DNA from 2 places in the Pseudobacillus sp. FSL P4-0506 genome. Region 1 is predicted to be linked to the other one. Evidence: a T-box and tRNA genes for the amino acid it is inferred to sense, from the RefSeq annotation. Region 1 holds a T-box; the other holds one or more tRNA genes.
The links. A T-box is a leader RNA that pairs with one kind of tRNA and senses whether it is charged. The one in region 1 lies ahead of thrS (threonine--tRNA ligase), so its partner is inferred to be a tRNA-Thr.
Positions count from the first base shown of each region.

Region 2: it encodes a tRNA-Thr, which carries the amino acid that the T-box ahead of thrS (threonine--tRNA ligase) is inferred to sense. The anticodon was not compared.

Region 1 covers NZ_JBBOOI010000001.1:2,752,987-2,759,405, reverse strand. Annotated here, with positions in the region: gene MKZ02_RS13920 (ABC transporter ATP-binding protein) at 1-409, opposite strand, end outside; gene thrS (threonine--tRNA ligase) at 616-2,538, opposite strand; T-box leader at 2,587-2,814, opposite strand; T-box leader at 2,860-3,087, opposite strand; gene MKZ02_RS13910 (GNAT family N-acetyltransferase) at 3,517-4,047, opposite strand; gene MKZ02_RS13905 (PAS domain-containing sensor histidine kinase) at 4,192-5,673, opposite strand; gene MKZ02_RS13900 (NUDIX hydrolase) at 5,859-6,419, shown strand, end outside.
Region 2 covers NZ_JBBOOI010000002.1:188,558-194,976, reverse strand. Annotated here, with positions in the region: rRNA gene MKZ02_RS22975 (23S ribosomal RNA) at 1-1,618, shown strand, start outside; rRNA gene rrf (5S ribosomal RNA) at 1,721-1,836, shown strand; tRNA gene MKZ02_RS22965 (tRNA-Glu) at 1,886-1,960, shown strand; tRNA gene MKZ02_RS22960 (tRNA-Val) at 1,964-2,036, shown strand; tRNA gene MKZ02_RS22955 (tRNA-Thr) at 2,057-2,132, shown strand; tRNA gene MKZ02_RS22950 (tRNA-Lys) at 2,158-2,233, shown strand; tRNA gene MKZ02_RS22945 (tRNA-Leu) at 2,241-2,322, shown strand; tRNA gene MKZ02_RS22940 (tRNA-Gly) at 2,377-2,451, shown strand; tRNA gene MKZ02_RS22935 (tRNA-Leu) at 2,458-2,546, shown strand; tRNA gene MKZ02_RS22930 (tRNA-Arg) at 2,560-2,636, shown strand; tRNA gene MKZ02_RS22925 (tRNA-Pro) at 2,651-2,727, shown strand; tRNA gene MKZ02_RS22920 (tRNA-Ala) at 2,753-2,825, shown strand; tRNA gene MKZ02_RS22915 (tRNA-Met) at 2,845-2,918, shown strand; tRNA gene MKZ02_RS22910 (tRNA-Ser) at 2,922-3,014, shown strand; tRNA gene MKZ02_RS22905 (tRNA-Met) at 3,038-3,111, shown strand; tRNA gene MKZ02_RS22900 (tRNA-Asp) at 3,115-3,191, shown strand; tRNA gene MKZ02_RS22895 (tRNA-Phe) at 3,243-3,318, shown strand; tRNA gene MKZ02_RS22890 (tRNA-Tyr) at 3,356-3,440, shown strand; tRNA gene MKZ02_RS22885 (tRNA-His) at 3,450-3,525, shown strand; tRNA gene MKZ02_RS22880 (tRNA-Gln) at 3,542-3,616, shown strand; tRNA gene MKZ02_RS22875 (tRNA-Gly) at 3,626-3,699, shown strand; tRNA gene MKZ02_RS22870 (tRNA-Ile) at 3,711-3,784, shown strand; tRNA gene MKZ02_RS22865 (tRNA-Asn) at 3,791-3,862, shown strand; tRNA gene MKZ02_RS22860 (tRNA-Ser) at 3,876-3,963, shown strand; gene MKZ02_RS22855 (hypothetical protein) at 4,792-5,226, shown strand; gene MKZ02_RS22850 (LTA synthase family protein) at 5,662-6,419, shown strand, end outside.

The DNA of each region.
Region 1 (6,419 bases):
ATTCTGTTGGCTTTCGATCTCTATATGTATGGGGGTCCAGTCCTACCATGACTAAAAGCTCATCTATCCTCTTCTTTATTTGGGGCCGGCTCCATTTTTTTAATTCCGGTACCACAGCAATGTTCTCTTGGACTGTCATGTGTGGAAACAGAGCAATCTGCTGAAGAACATAACCGATGTTCCAACGGAGCTCATGAATATTATAATCATTTATATTTTTTCCGTTGATAGCAATTGTGCCCTCTGTCGCATCAATTAACCGGTTAATCATTTTCAAAGTCGTTGTTTTTCCGCAGCCGCTTGGGCCGGCCAGAATAAGAAACTCTCCTTTGCGTATGGATAAATCAATAGATTGAACAGCTATGGTCCCATCAGGGTATTTTTTTGAGACCTTTTCAAATTGAATCATATTCACTCCTCTTTTCTCTTTTTCCTAATTATTTCCCTAACTATTCATACTAACAAACTCTTCTTTTTCATCAAATGAAAAGGCCCGCTGCAAGCAATCAAGTAAGATGAATGTTCCGCATGATCAGGTAAGCAACTGTAAGAACAAAAAAGCCGACTTCCTTAAAGGGATCGACTTTTTTATTCTCAAATGGCCTTGCTCTTTTCTTATTTCCTGCGTTCTTTTATTTGCTGCAGAATTGTCTTCTTGAAGTCAGCCAACGAAACCATTTTCGATTGTTGCTCTCCATACTTTCTGACGTTTACTGTCTTCTCTTTCACTTCGTTGTCTCCTAGCACTAGAATGTATGGAGTTTTCTTTATCTGGGCTTCTCTTATTTTGTATCCGATTTTTTCCTCGCTTTTATCAGTTCTCGCTCTTATTCCTGATTGCTTTAATTCGGATTCAACTTTCAAGCAATGGTCGAGATGAACCGATGAAACAGGGATAATTTCGACTTGAGTCGGTGCAAGCCAAACAGGAAAAGCACCTGCAAAGTGTTCAATTAAAATGCCAAAGAAACGATCAATGGAGCCAAACACAGCACGGTGAATCACAACGGGACGGACCTTCTCGTTATGTTCATTAATATAGGTTAAACCAAATTTCTCTGGCATTTGGAAATCCAGCTGGATTGTGGCACATTGGTGGCTTCGCTTCAAGGCGTCTTTGATATGGAAATCAATTTTTGGTCCATAAAACGCTCCGTCCCCTTCATTTATCTCGTAATGAATCTCTAAGCTTTCGAGGACATTTTTCAATGCTCCCTCAGACATCTCCCAAAGGTCGTCAGTGCCGAGTGAATTCTTTGGACGAGTGGAAAGCTCCACTGAATACTCAAAACCAAACGTGCGATATACCTTGTTAATCAGAGAAAATACTTGCTTAATTTCACTCTCGATTTGATCCTCTCGCACGAAAATATGAGCATCATCCTGGCAAAACGTACGGACTCGGAACATTCCGTTTAAGGCACCACTATATTCATGTCGGTGGACTTGACCGAACTCAGCGAAACGAATGGGCAGATCTCGATAAGAGTATAGATTATTTTTAAAAATGAGCATGTGACCCGGACAATTCATTGGTTTCAGAGCAAATCTAGCATGATCCACTTCAGAAAAATACATATTTTCGTGATAATGATCCCAGTGACCGGATTGTTCCCACACCCGCTGATTCATCATAAATGGTGAGCGCACTTCGTCATAATCGGCACTCTTTTGCAGCTCCCGCAAAAATGCCTCTAGTTCATTCCTGACAATTTGGCCTTTCGGTAGATAAAACGGCATGCCGGGTGCTTCTTCAGAAAACATAAACAGTTCCAACTGTTTTCCTAATTTGCGATGGTCTCGCTTTTCTGCTTCTTCCAAGAAATTCAAATACTCCTCTACCTCTTTTTCTCTGTTAAATGCTACACCGTACACCCGTTGGAGAACGTCATTTTGACTATCGCCCCGCCAATAAGCTCCCGAGACACGAGTTAGTTTGAATGCCTTGATCAATCCTGTAGAAGGAAGATGCGGACCACGGCAAAGGTCAATAAACTCTCCTTGTTGGTAAAGAGTGATCTTCTCACCCTGTCCGATCTCCTTTAATATTTCTAACTTGAATGGTTCTTCTCTTTCTTTAAACAGCATTTCAGCTTCTTTGTAAGACACGTCGATTCGCTTGATTGGTAAATTCTCTTTTACAATGTTCTTCATCTCTCTTTCAATCGCAAACAAGTCCTTTGGAGTCAAGCTATGATTTAATTTCATATCATAGTAAAAACCATTTTCAATGACTGGCCCTATTCCTAATTTCACCTCTCCATAAAGTCTTTTCGTTGCCTGTGCCAATACATGAGCCGATGTATGCCGCAAAATAGACAATCCTTCTTTAGAGTGCAGTGTTAAAATAGAAAGCTCCACATCTTTTTGCAGATGATGACTTAGATCTACCAACTCCCCATCTGCCTTTGCTGCAACTGCATTTTTCCCCAGGGAGAGGCTGATGGAATTGGCTATAGTCTCCACTGTTGTGCCTTTCGCAAATTCCTTTATGTTTCCGTCTGAAAGTGTAACTTTGATTTTTTCCTTGCCTATCATCCTAAACACTCCTTTTAAAAATAAATAAAAAAACACACCCATCCCCCAACAAGGGACGAGTGTGCATTAACCCGTGGTTCCACCCAACTTCCCATAAGCTCAATAGATGGCTTATGGCTTTGGTGCTGTAACGTAGCATAGACGGCATTGGATACTTCAAGTTCCCCAATACAGCTTAAAGGCGGTAAACTATTTCCCTAAGCTAGGAAGATTTCAGCCTGTTCTTCCCTCTCTGAAAGCCGTAAAAATAATTCGTGTCCTTCTCATCGCAGTAATCCTTATTTTTTTGTTGGTAAAATAAAAAAACACACTCATCCCTCAACAAGGGACGAGTGTGTATTAACCCGTGGTTCCACCCAACTTCCCATAAGCTCAATGGACGGCTTATGGCTTTGGTGCTGTAACGTAGCATAGACGGCATTGGATACTTCAAGTTCCCCAATACAGCTCAAAGGCGGTAAACTATTTCCCTAAGCTAGGAAGATTTCAGCCTGTTCTTCCCTCTCTGAAAGCCGTAAAAATAATTCGTGTCCTTCTCATCGCAGTAATCCTTATTTTTTTGTTGGTAAAATAAAAAAACACACTCATCCCCCAACAAGGGACGAGTGTGCATTAACCCGTGGTTCCACCCAACTTCCCATAAGCTCAATGGACGGCTTATGGCTCTGGTGCTGTAACGTAGCATAGACGGCATTGGATACTTCAAGTTCCCCAATACAGCTCAAAGGCGGTAAGCTACTTTCCTGCGTTAGGAAGATTTCAGCCTGTTCTTCCCTCTCTGAAAACCGTAAAAGTAACCCATGTCCTTGTCAGTGCTTTTCGCAAATTTAAACAGTTCATTTGAAATTATGTTACATACTACAACAAATGATCATAAATGGCAACACTATAATTTTAAATTTCTAGTCTCTCGATCTTTTTCATTAAGCCTCATTCGGACACACGACGGGTGGTTTCCCCCAATATCGAAATAAAAAGTTAATCTGACTTTAACTTAGAATAAAGATTAAGATCGACGAATTTGTCTTTCACTTTCTCACATTGTCTCAGTGTTCCTTCGAAAGTGAAACCTAGTTTTTTTAGCACTTTAATAGAATTGACATTTTGAGGCTCCACTTTAGCTTCCACCCTATTAAAGTTTAACGCGTTAAAGGAGTAATCAATCAAGGCTGATACGGCTTCTGTTGCATAGCCATTTCCCCAATGCATTCTAGCTATGTCATAACCAATTTCAGTTTTGGCATTATCAAAATCCAAGGAATTGTAACCGCAAGAGCCGATAATTTCATTGGATAGCACCTCAACAATAGAGAAACGAACCGCTTGGTTATCTTGAGATAACTTTTCAAGATAAGTAATCATTTCTTTCGCCTCATCTTCATTGGTGAAATGCTGGATATTCATGAATTGAGTTACTTCAGGATCAGCCCATATTTTAAACAAGCTTGATGAATCGGCAATCGTCATTTTTCTTAAATGTAACCGTTCTGTATACAAATCTTTAATCAATACTTTTCCCTCCTAAGGTAAATTGTCGGTGAGTTAAAAATATTGATATCTGCGCATAATTCAGTCCCTTCTGTTTATTCCTTGATTATTATACAGGTTTTTACGGATTATTCCATAAAAACCATCTAAAAGAAATTCAAGACACTATTTAAAATCAGTGCCTGGCAGCCGGATTTCTACTTTTGTGCCTTTTCCTTCCTCACTCTCAAAGAAGATTTTGCCTTTGTGATGCTCGATAATTTTGAAGCTAACCATTAATCCTAGGCCCGTTCCTTTTTCTTTATTAGAATAGAACGGTTCTCCCAGATGCGGGATACGATCTTGAGAAATGCCAATGCCATTGTCGGATACTTCAATGCAAATAGAACCATTGGCCGCCTGTTTTGTACAAATGGTTACCTTTCCTCCATCGGGCATTGCCTCAATGGCATTTTTAATTAAATTTAAAATGACTTGCTTCATCTGCTTCTCTTCGACTCTGACTAAAGGCAGCCCTTCTGCTAACATAGGAACTAATTCTACCCCATAGAGTACAGCTTCGGGCCCCATGAAGGCAATCGTATCTCTTAAAATGCTGTTAATGTCCTTTTCGGTAAAAAACATTTCTTGATTTGGCTTGGCGAGCATTAAAAATTCCTGCATGATTGACTCAATTCTATCAAGCTCGGAAAGAATAATTTGGCTGTATTGATGATGAGTTTCTTGTCCCCACAACTGAGTAAAGCCTTTAATAGCGGTTAAGGGGTTTCTTACTTCATGAGCAATGCCAGCCGCAAGTTGTCCGACTGCACTTAATTTATCTCTCTTATTCAATAAGATTTCTTTCTCTTTTAAGCTGGTAATATCTTGTGTGATCACAATGACCCGGTTTTCAAAGCGCTCATCAATGATCTTACGCGATCGAAGCCAGATAACAGAGCTATCTTTGTGAATAGCCTGGTATTCAATTTCTGCTCGTTCTCCGTAAACTTCTTCTCTGGCAAACTTTTTAAATCTCTCCTGGTCTTCCGGATGAATAACTGATATGAAGGAGCTGAGGTCTTGATAGATCTTACTTTTTGGATGTCCTAGCACTTTTTCATAAGAAGGGCTGATATAAAGGAGCCGGTTCGTAAAACGGTCGTATACGCAAAAAATATCGTTAATATTTTCTGAGATGTCGAGGAATTTTTTTTCGTTTTCTTTTAATTCTTCTACTTTTCGATCTAATAAGAGGGCTGTTTCAATTTTTCGAGTAATATTTCTTGTGACGCAAACCGCAGCGGTGAATTGTCCATTGGCATCCAATACAGGTGACATAGAAATTTTCATATGAAGAAAAGAACCCTCTTTGTGCCGGCGAATCGTTTTAAAATGGTGGACGGTTTCTCCAGACATGAGCTTTTGTTTTAAAAAGCTAAACTCACCTTCTAAATGTATGGGAACGACTGGCAGAAGGTCCTCCTGTATTTCATTTAATTTCCAGCCGTATTCTTGTTCAAATGCCTCATTTACAGCAATAATTTTCCCATTCTGATCAAAGACACATAGAGGATCACAAACTGCTTTTAAAAAAGCGTTACGCCAACTATTACATTCAACTGGCAAATGATTTGATAAAATGGATTCTGTTTCATTGGTTTTCACTTCTATCCTCTCCCCCTTATTACTATGTCTAAAATTCTTTTATTTTTCATCAAAAACCTTTCAACAAATGGCGAGTTTTTATGACAATTTCCAATATGAATGTAGGTGCCCAGATTCCTTTTTACACAATTCTCAGCGAATGAACTATAATAAAGACAAACATATCGTAAAGAAGAGGTGCCGCTATGGAAATAAAGCAGTTATTTGAATACTTTCAAGAACGGACGCCAGCCATTTTAGGCAGTGAAAATTTTACGAAGTTTGCTGTTCTTCTTCCCCTTGTTGAAAAAGAAGGAGACATCCATGTCCTGTTTGAAGTGCGCTCACATAAGATGCGCCGGCAGCCCGGAGAAGTTTGCTTTCCGGGTGGAAAGTGCGATCCGGAAGATGAAGACGAGCGCTTCACTGCAATACGCGAAACGGCAGAAGAACTTGGCGTTATACCCTCAGATATACACCATACTTTTCCGCTTGATTTTATGCTATCCCCTTTTGGTACTATTATCTTTCCGTTTGTGGGAGCGTTGCCGACCAGCCAATTAAATACTAATCCAGAGGAAGTAGAAGAGGTGTTCACTGTCCCGTTGGATTATTTATTGAAAGCTGTCCCAGACTGCCACTCGATTAACTTTAAAGTGGAACCGGAGGAAGGCTTTCCGTTTGATCTCATCATCGGGGGGAAAGATTATAATTGGCAGGCACGCCCAATGGATGAATACTTTTATTTTTATGAAGACCGGATTATT
Region 2 (6,419 bases), on a different contig from region 1:
CGAAAGAAGGGTGAGAATCCCTTCCACCGAATGCCTAAGGTTTCCTGAGGAAGGCTCGTCCTCTCAGGGTTAGTCGGGACCTAAGCCGAGGCCGATAGGCGTAGGCGATGGACAACAGGTTGATATTCCTGTACCACCTCTTCACCATTTGAGCAATGGGGGGACGCAGGAGGATAGGGCAAGCGCACAGTTGGTTGTGCGTCCAAGCAGTTAGGCCGGTGATGAGGCAAATCCCATCACCATCAAGGCGGAGCTGTGACGGCGAGGGAAGTTTAGTACCGAAGTTCCTGATTCCACACTGCCAAGAAAAGCCTCTAGCGAGGTGAAAGGTGCCCGTACCGCAAACCGACACAGGTAGGCGAGGAGAGAATCCTAAGGTGAGCGAGTGAACTCTCGTTAAGGAACTCGGCAAAATGACCCCGTAACTTCGGGAGAAGGGGTGCTCTTTGGGGTGCATAGCCCTGAGGAGCCGCAGTGAATAGGCCCAGGCGACTGTTTAGCAAAAACACAGGTCTCTGCGAAGCCGTAAGGCGAAGTATAGGGGCTGACGCCTGCCCGGTGCTGGAAGGTTAAGAGGAGGGGTTAGCTCACGCGAAGCTCTGAATTGAAGCCCCAGTAAACGGCGGCCGTAACTATAACGGTCCTAAGGTAGCGAAATTCCTTGTCGGGTAAGTTCCGACCCGCACGAAAGGCGTAACGATCTGGGCACTGTCTCAACGAGAGACTCGGTGAAATTATAGTACCTGTGAAGATGCAGGTTACCCGCGACAGGACGGAAAGACCCCGTGGAGCTTTACTGCAGCCTGATATTGAATTTCGGCACAGCTTGTACAGGATAGGTAGGAGCCTTTGAAACCGGAGCGCCAGCTTCGGTGGAGGCGTCGGTGGGATACTACCCTGGCTGTGTTGAACTTCTAACCCGCACCCGTGATCCGGGTGGGAGACAGTGTCAGGCGGGCAGTTTGACTGGGGCGGTCGCCTCCTAAAGAGTAACGGAGGCGCCCAAAGGTTCCCTCAGAATGGTTGGAAATCATTCGCAGAGTGTAAAGGCACAAGGGAGCTTGACTGCGAGACCTACAAGTCGAGCAGGGACGAAAGTCGGGCTTAGTGATCCGGTGGTTCCGCATGGAAGGGCCATCGCTCAACGGATAAAAGCTACCCCGGGGATAACAGGCTTATCTCCCCCAAGAGTCCACATCGACGGGGAGGTTTGGCACCTCGATGTCGGCTCATCGCATCCTGGGGCTGTAGTCGGTCCCAAGGGTTGGGCTGTTCGCCCATTAAAGCGGTACGCGAGCTGGGTTCAGAACGTCGTGAGACAGTTCGGTCCCTATCCGTCGCGGGCGCAGGAAATTTGAGAGGAGCTGTCCTTAGTACGAGAGGACCGGGATGGACGCACCGCTGGTGTACCAGTTGTCTTGCCAAAGGCATCGCTGGGTAGCTATGTGCGGACGGGATAAGTGCTGAAAGCATCTAAGCATGAAGCCCCCCTCAAGATGAGATTTCCCATAGCGCAAGCTAGTAAGATCCCTGAAAGATGATCAGGTAGATAGGTTCGAGGTGGAAGCGTGGCGACACGTGGAGCTGACGAATACTAATCGATCGAGGACTTATCCTAATGATACGCCTAACGGCGTCACACATGAAATGGCACGGAGTTGCCGGTTACTGACACATATTATCCAGTTTTGAAAGAACAAACTCTTTCAACTTTATACAGTCTGGTGGCGATAGCGAAGAGGTCACACCCGTTCCCATCCCGAACACGGAAGTTAAGCTCTTCAGCGCCGATGGTAGTTGGGGGATTCCCCCTGTGAGAGTAGGACGCTGCCAGGCAAGCCCCCTAATCGGGGTTTTTCTTTTGGTTTCCTTTACATACATAGAAGGCCCCTTGGTCAAGCGGTTAAGACACCGCCCTTTCACGGCGGTAACACGGGTTCGAATCCCGTAGGGGTCACCATTTGGAGGATTAGCTCAGCTGGGAGAGCACCTGCCTTACAAGCAGGGGGTCGGCGGTTCGATCCCGTCATCCTCCATTTTTGCCTTTACCTAGTAAGCCGGTGTAGCTCAATTGGTAGAGCAACTGACTTGTAATCAGTAGGTTGGGGGTTCAAGTCCTCTTGCCGGCACCATTTCCCTTTCAACTTTTTTCAGAACGAGCCATTAGCTCAGTTGGTAGAGCATCTGACTTTTAATCAGAGGGTCGAAGGTTCGAGTCCTTCATGGCTCACCATTTATATGCGGGTGTGGCGGAATTGGCAGACGCACCAGACTTAGGATCTGGCGCCGCAAGGCGTGGGGGTTCGACTCCCTTCACCCGCATCGTTTTTTCTCTTAAATCTTTTTTAGTGAAAAGGCAGAACATTCTGCGGAAATGCGGAAGTAGTTCAGTGGTAGAACACCACCTTGCCAAGGTGGGGGTCGCGGGTTCGAATCCCGTCTTCCGCTCCATATCATGCCGGGGTGGCGGAACTGGCAGACGCACAGGACTTAAAATCCTGCGGTAGGTGACTACCGTACCGGTTCGATTCCGGTCCTCGGCACCATTTATAAAGCAATGCGCCCGTAGCTCAATTGGATAGAGCGTTTGACTACGGATCAAAAGGTTAGGGGTTCGACTCCTCTCGGGCGCGCCATTTAACCGTTTTTACGGGAAGTAGCTCAGCTTGGTAGAGCACTTGGTTTGGGACCAAGGGGTCGCAGGTTCGAATCCTGTCTTCCCGACCAGTTATTGCTCTAAATATTGTAACGTGGGGCCTTAGCTCAGCTGGGAGAGCGCCTGCTTTGCACGCAGGAGGTCAGCGGTTCGATCCCGCTAGGCTCCATTGATTTTATATTTAGTTTGGCGGTGTAGCTCAGCTGGCTAGAGCGTGCGGTTCATACCCGCAAGGTCGGGGGTTCGATCCCCTCCGCCGCTATATGGAGGAATACCCAAGTCTGGCTGAAGGGATCGGTCTTGAAAACCGACAGGCGGGTTAAACCGCGCGGGGGTTCGAATCCCTCTTCCTCCGCCATAATTATTTTTATATGTTATCGTCGCGGGGTGGAGCAGTCCGGTAGCTCGTCGGGCTCATAACCCGAAGGTCGCAGGTTCAAATCCTGTCCCCGCAATCTGGTCCGGTAGTTCAGTTGGTTAGAATGCCTGCCTGTCACGCAGGAGGTCGCGGGTTCGAGTCCCGTCCGGACCGCCATATTTCTTCCAGCAAGGAGTGTCTTGCTGTTGATATATAATATTTTTGTGTGGCTCAGTAGCTCAGTCGGTAGAGCAATGGACTGAAAATCCATGTGTCGGCGGTTCGATTCCGTCCTGAGCCACCATTTTTTCATTGTCTAAAAAACTATCTCTATTTCAGATGGAGGGGTAGCGAAGTGGCTAAACGCGGCGGACTGTAAATCCGCTCCCTCCGGGTTCGGCGGTTCGAATCCGTCCCCCTCCACCAGTGAGAATGGCGGTCGTGGCGAAGTGGTTAACGCATCGGATTGTGGCTCCGACACTCGTGGGTTCGATTCCCATCGATCGCCCCATACATATTATTATTAATGGGCTATAGCCAAGCGGTAAGGCAACGGACTTTGACTCCGTCATGCGCTGGTTCGAATCCAGCTAGCCCAGCCAGTTTTTAATGCGGGTGTAGTTTAATGGTAAAACCTCAGCCTTCCAAGCTGATGTCGTGAGTTCGATTCTCATCACCCGCTCCATTTGCATAAATGGGCCTGTAGCTCAGCTGGTTAGAGCGCACGCCTGATAAGCGTGAGGTCGGTGGTTCGAGTCCATTCAGGCCCACTTTATTCCGCAGTAGCTCAGTGGTAGAGCAATCGGCTGTTAACCGATCGGTCGCAAGTTCGAATCTTGCCTGCGGAGTTTTTATTTTTCTGGGGAAGTACTCAAGAGGCTGAAGAGGCGCCCCTGCTAAGGGTGTAGGTCGCGTAAGCGGCGCGAGGGTTCAAATCCCTCCTTCTCCGTCATACATATAGTTTTCTTCCAAAACACCCTTATTCTTCTATGGGAAGAATAAGGGTGTTTTTTACATCTATAAGTTTATAATCTCCGAAGCGGAAATTTGAAGCGCTAAGGCAAGTAAAAACATGCAAGAGCTCTCGTTTCTTTGTATGTTTTGTCATTACATTTATGGAAGATTTTTTTCTTGATTTTTCCACAATTAAGCCTGTAAAAAACTATTAAACCGGTGATCATCCGGCCAGCGCCATTTTCAAATGACGGCATAAAGGCAAAAAAGTTGTTACTAAGAGTGTACGGGTGATTTACTTAATGCTTAGAGGTTTTATCCATCTAAAGAGCTGAGTTGTGGAACAATCACTTTAATGCTAAGCTATAAAAAACTATGAGAAAGGGTATGTGAAATATGTCCATAATCATTATTAGCATAGTATTCGCATTTATATGGATTGCAGCGATTTATGAACTCATTAAACCTTTAAAAGAGCAGAATAACCGGAAAATCATTACTCTAACATCTTTCGGTACTTTATCAACATTAATTATTACTATTTCACTTTTTCAAAACTTTACTTTCTGAGAAAAGGCAGCTGCCTTAAGGATTTTATAATCGGTAAATGAACGCTTTAAGTGAATAAGCAGCAAAAAGGATCTTCTAATGAAGGTCCTTTCCTATACCAATAACGGAGCTTATATTAATCAAAGAGGGGATTGTAATTTCTAAACAAAAAGCTTTAATTATTATTGTTATGTTAGCAGCCGTACTTATTTCAATCATGTCTTACATGATGAGATACCCTATTAAAAATAATAACGACGACATCCAAGCGTATTTGGCAAAGTGGGAAAACCAAACTTCTGGCCGTTCTAATGTGAAACTTACATTGGTACAAGCCGTACATCTGGGAGAATCGAGTATACATGTTGCTCTTTACAAAGTTGATTCGAACTTACATAAGGCTATTTTAGAAGAAGGCCTCAATAGAAATCTTCGTATTCTTTACAGTGGTACTATCAACAGTGGCTTAGCTTATGAAGGAATTGAAACAAGTGAAGGTCAGTATGGAGTAGTTATGGGGCGGATTAATAATGATAAGGTCGCTTCTATAAAAGTGGAATTACAAAATGTTTCGTTTGATTATAAAATTAAAGTGCCTCATGAGCCATATTTTATTATGGCTACTAAATTGCCTAAAGAAATAAAAGAAGAAACATATGCAGGTTTCCATTTCTTTAATAAACAGAACCAGGAAATTTCATTGGAATAGCTTTGAGTGATTGAAGCCGAAACAAGCGGCAGTGAAGGGATCAAGTAATTTGTTCACACGATTATATTATTGCCAGATCCATTCTGATAACACCCCTCCTCATAATAAAGGAGGGGTTACTTAGTGTCGTCCTATAAAGAAGAGGGGAAGTATGTTCTTTGCCATTCATTCTGTACGTGCCATATGCTCCTCCGCATTGTCATAATCTTCCGTACTGACAGGAGTGCAGTATTGGACCTCTAGGTTATTAGTAGCATCTTGCTTAATTTGTTCACTTGGACACACGGCGGACATATAAACAGTGTACGGTAGAGAAGTGATAGACCTTCATCACTTTGCTTAAAGTCAAGAATCTCAACTTTAGATAGTCCAAAGAAAGTACCACTAGATTAATAGTTTTAGAAAAGAAGTTTGCTAGAAAGTAGGTTTACAAGAATGAATAATGTGTTTCAAAAGGTGCAAGGATTTTCGAACAAATTTATTGGCTTTTTTATTATAGCAGCCGTTCTTCTATGGGTGAAAACCTATGTTGTCCAATTAACACAATTTGAATTAGGAATAGATAATTCTGTACAGAAGTTTCTGCTGTTTCTGAACCCTTTAGGCTCGTCTTTACTGTTTTTAGGGTTGGCGTTCTTTTTTAAAGGAAGAAGAAAGTATATAGCCCTATTAATCATAGATACACTCTTGTCCATCCTGGTGTTTGCTAATGTTTTGTATTACCGGTCATTCAATGACTTTGTCACGTTGCCGACGTTAACCCAAACGGAAAACTTAGGCGATGTAAGCACAAGTATAGTGTATCTTTTAAAACCATATGACTTTTTATTTTTCATTGATCTTGTCCTTTTGGCAGGACTGCTGGCCTTGAAGTTTGTGAAGATCGAAATGAAAGATACGAATCGCTTGAAAGCAAGCACAGTCCTATTGTTAGGTATGGGAATTTCAGGTGTTAACTTAGCATTAGCAGAGGCCGATCGCCCTGAATTATTGACAAGGGGATTTGATCGTAAATATATCGTAAAGTATTTAGGGATGTATAATTACACCATTTACGATGCTGTTCAAAGCACAAGGGCCTCTGCACAAAGGGTACTGGCAGATAGTGATGACATCACAGAAGTGAACAATTATGTAAAAACAAATTATGCAGAACCAAATCCGAAATACTTCGGTGCAGCTAAAGGCATGAA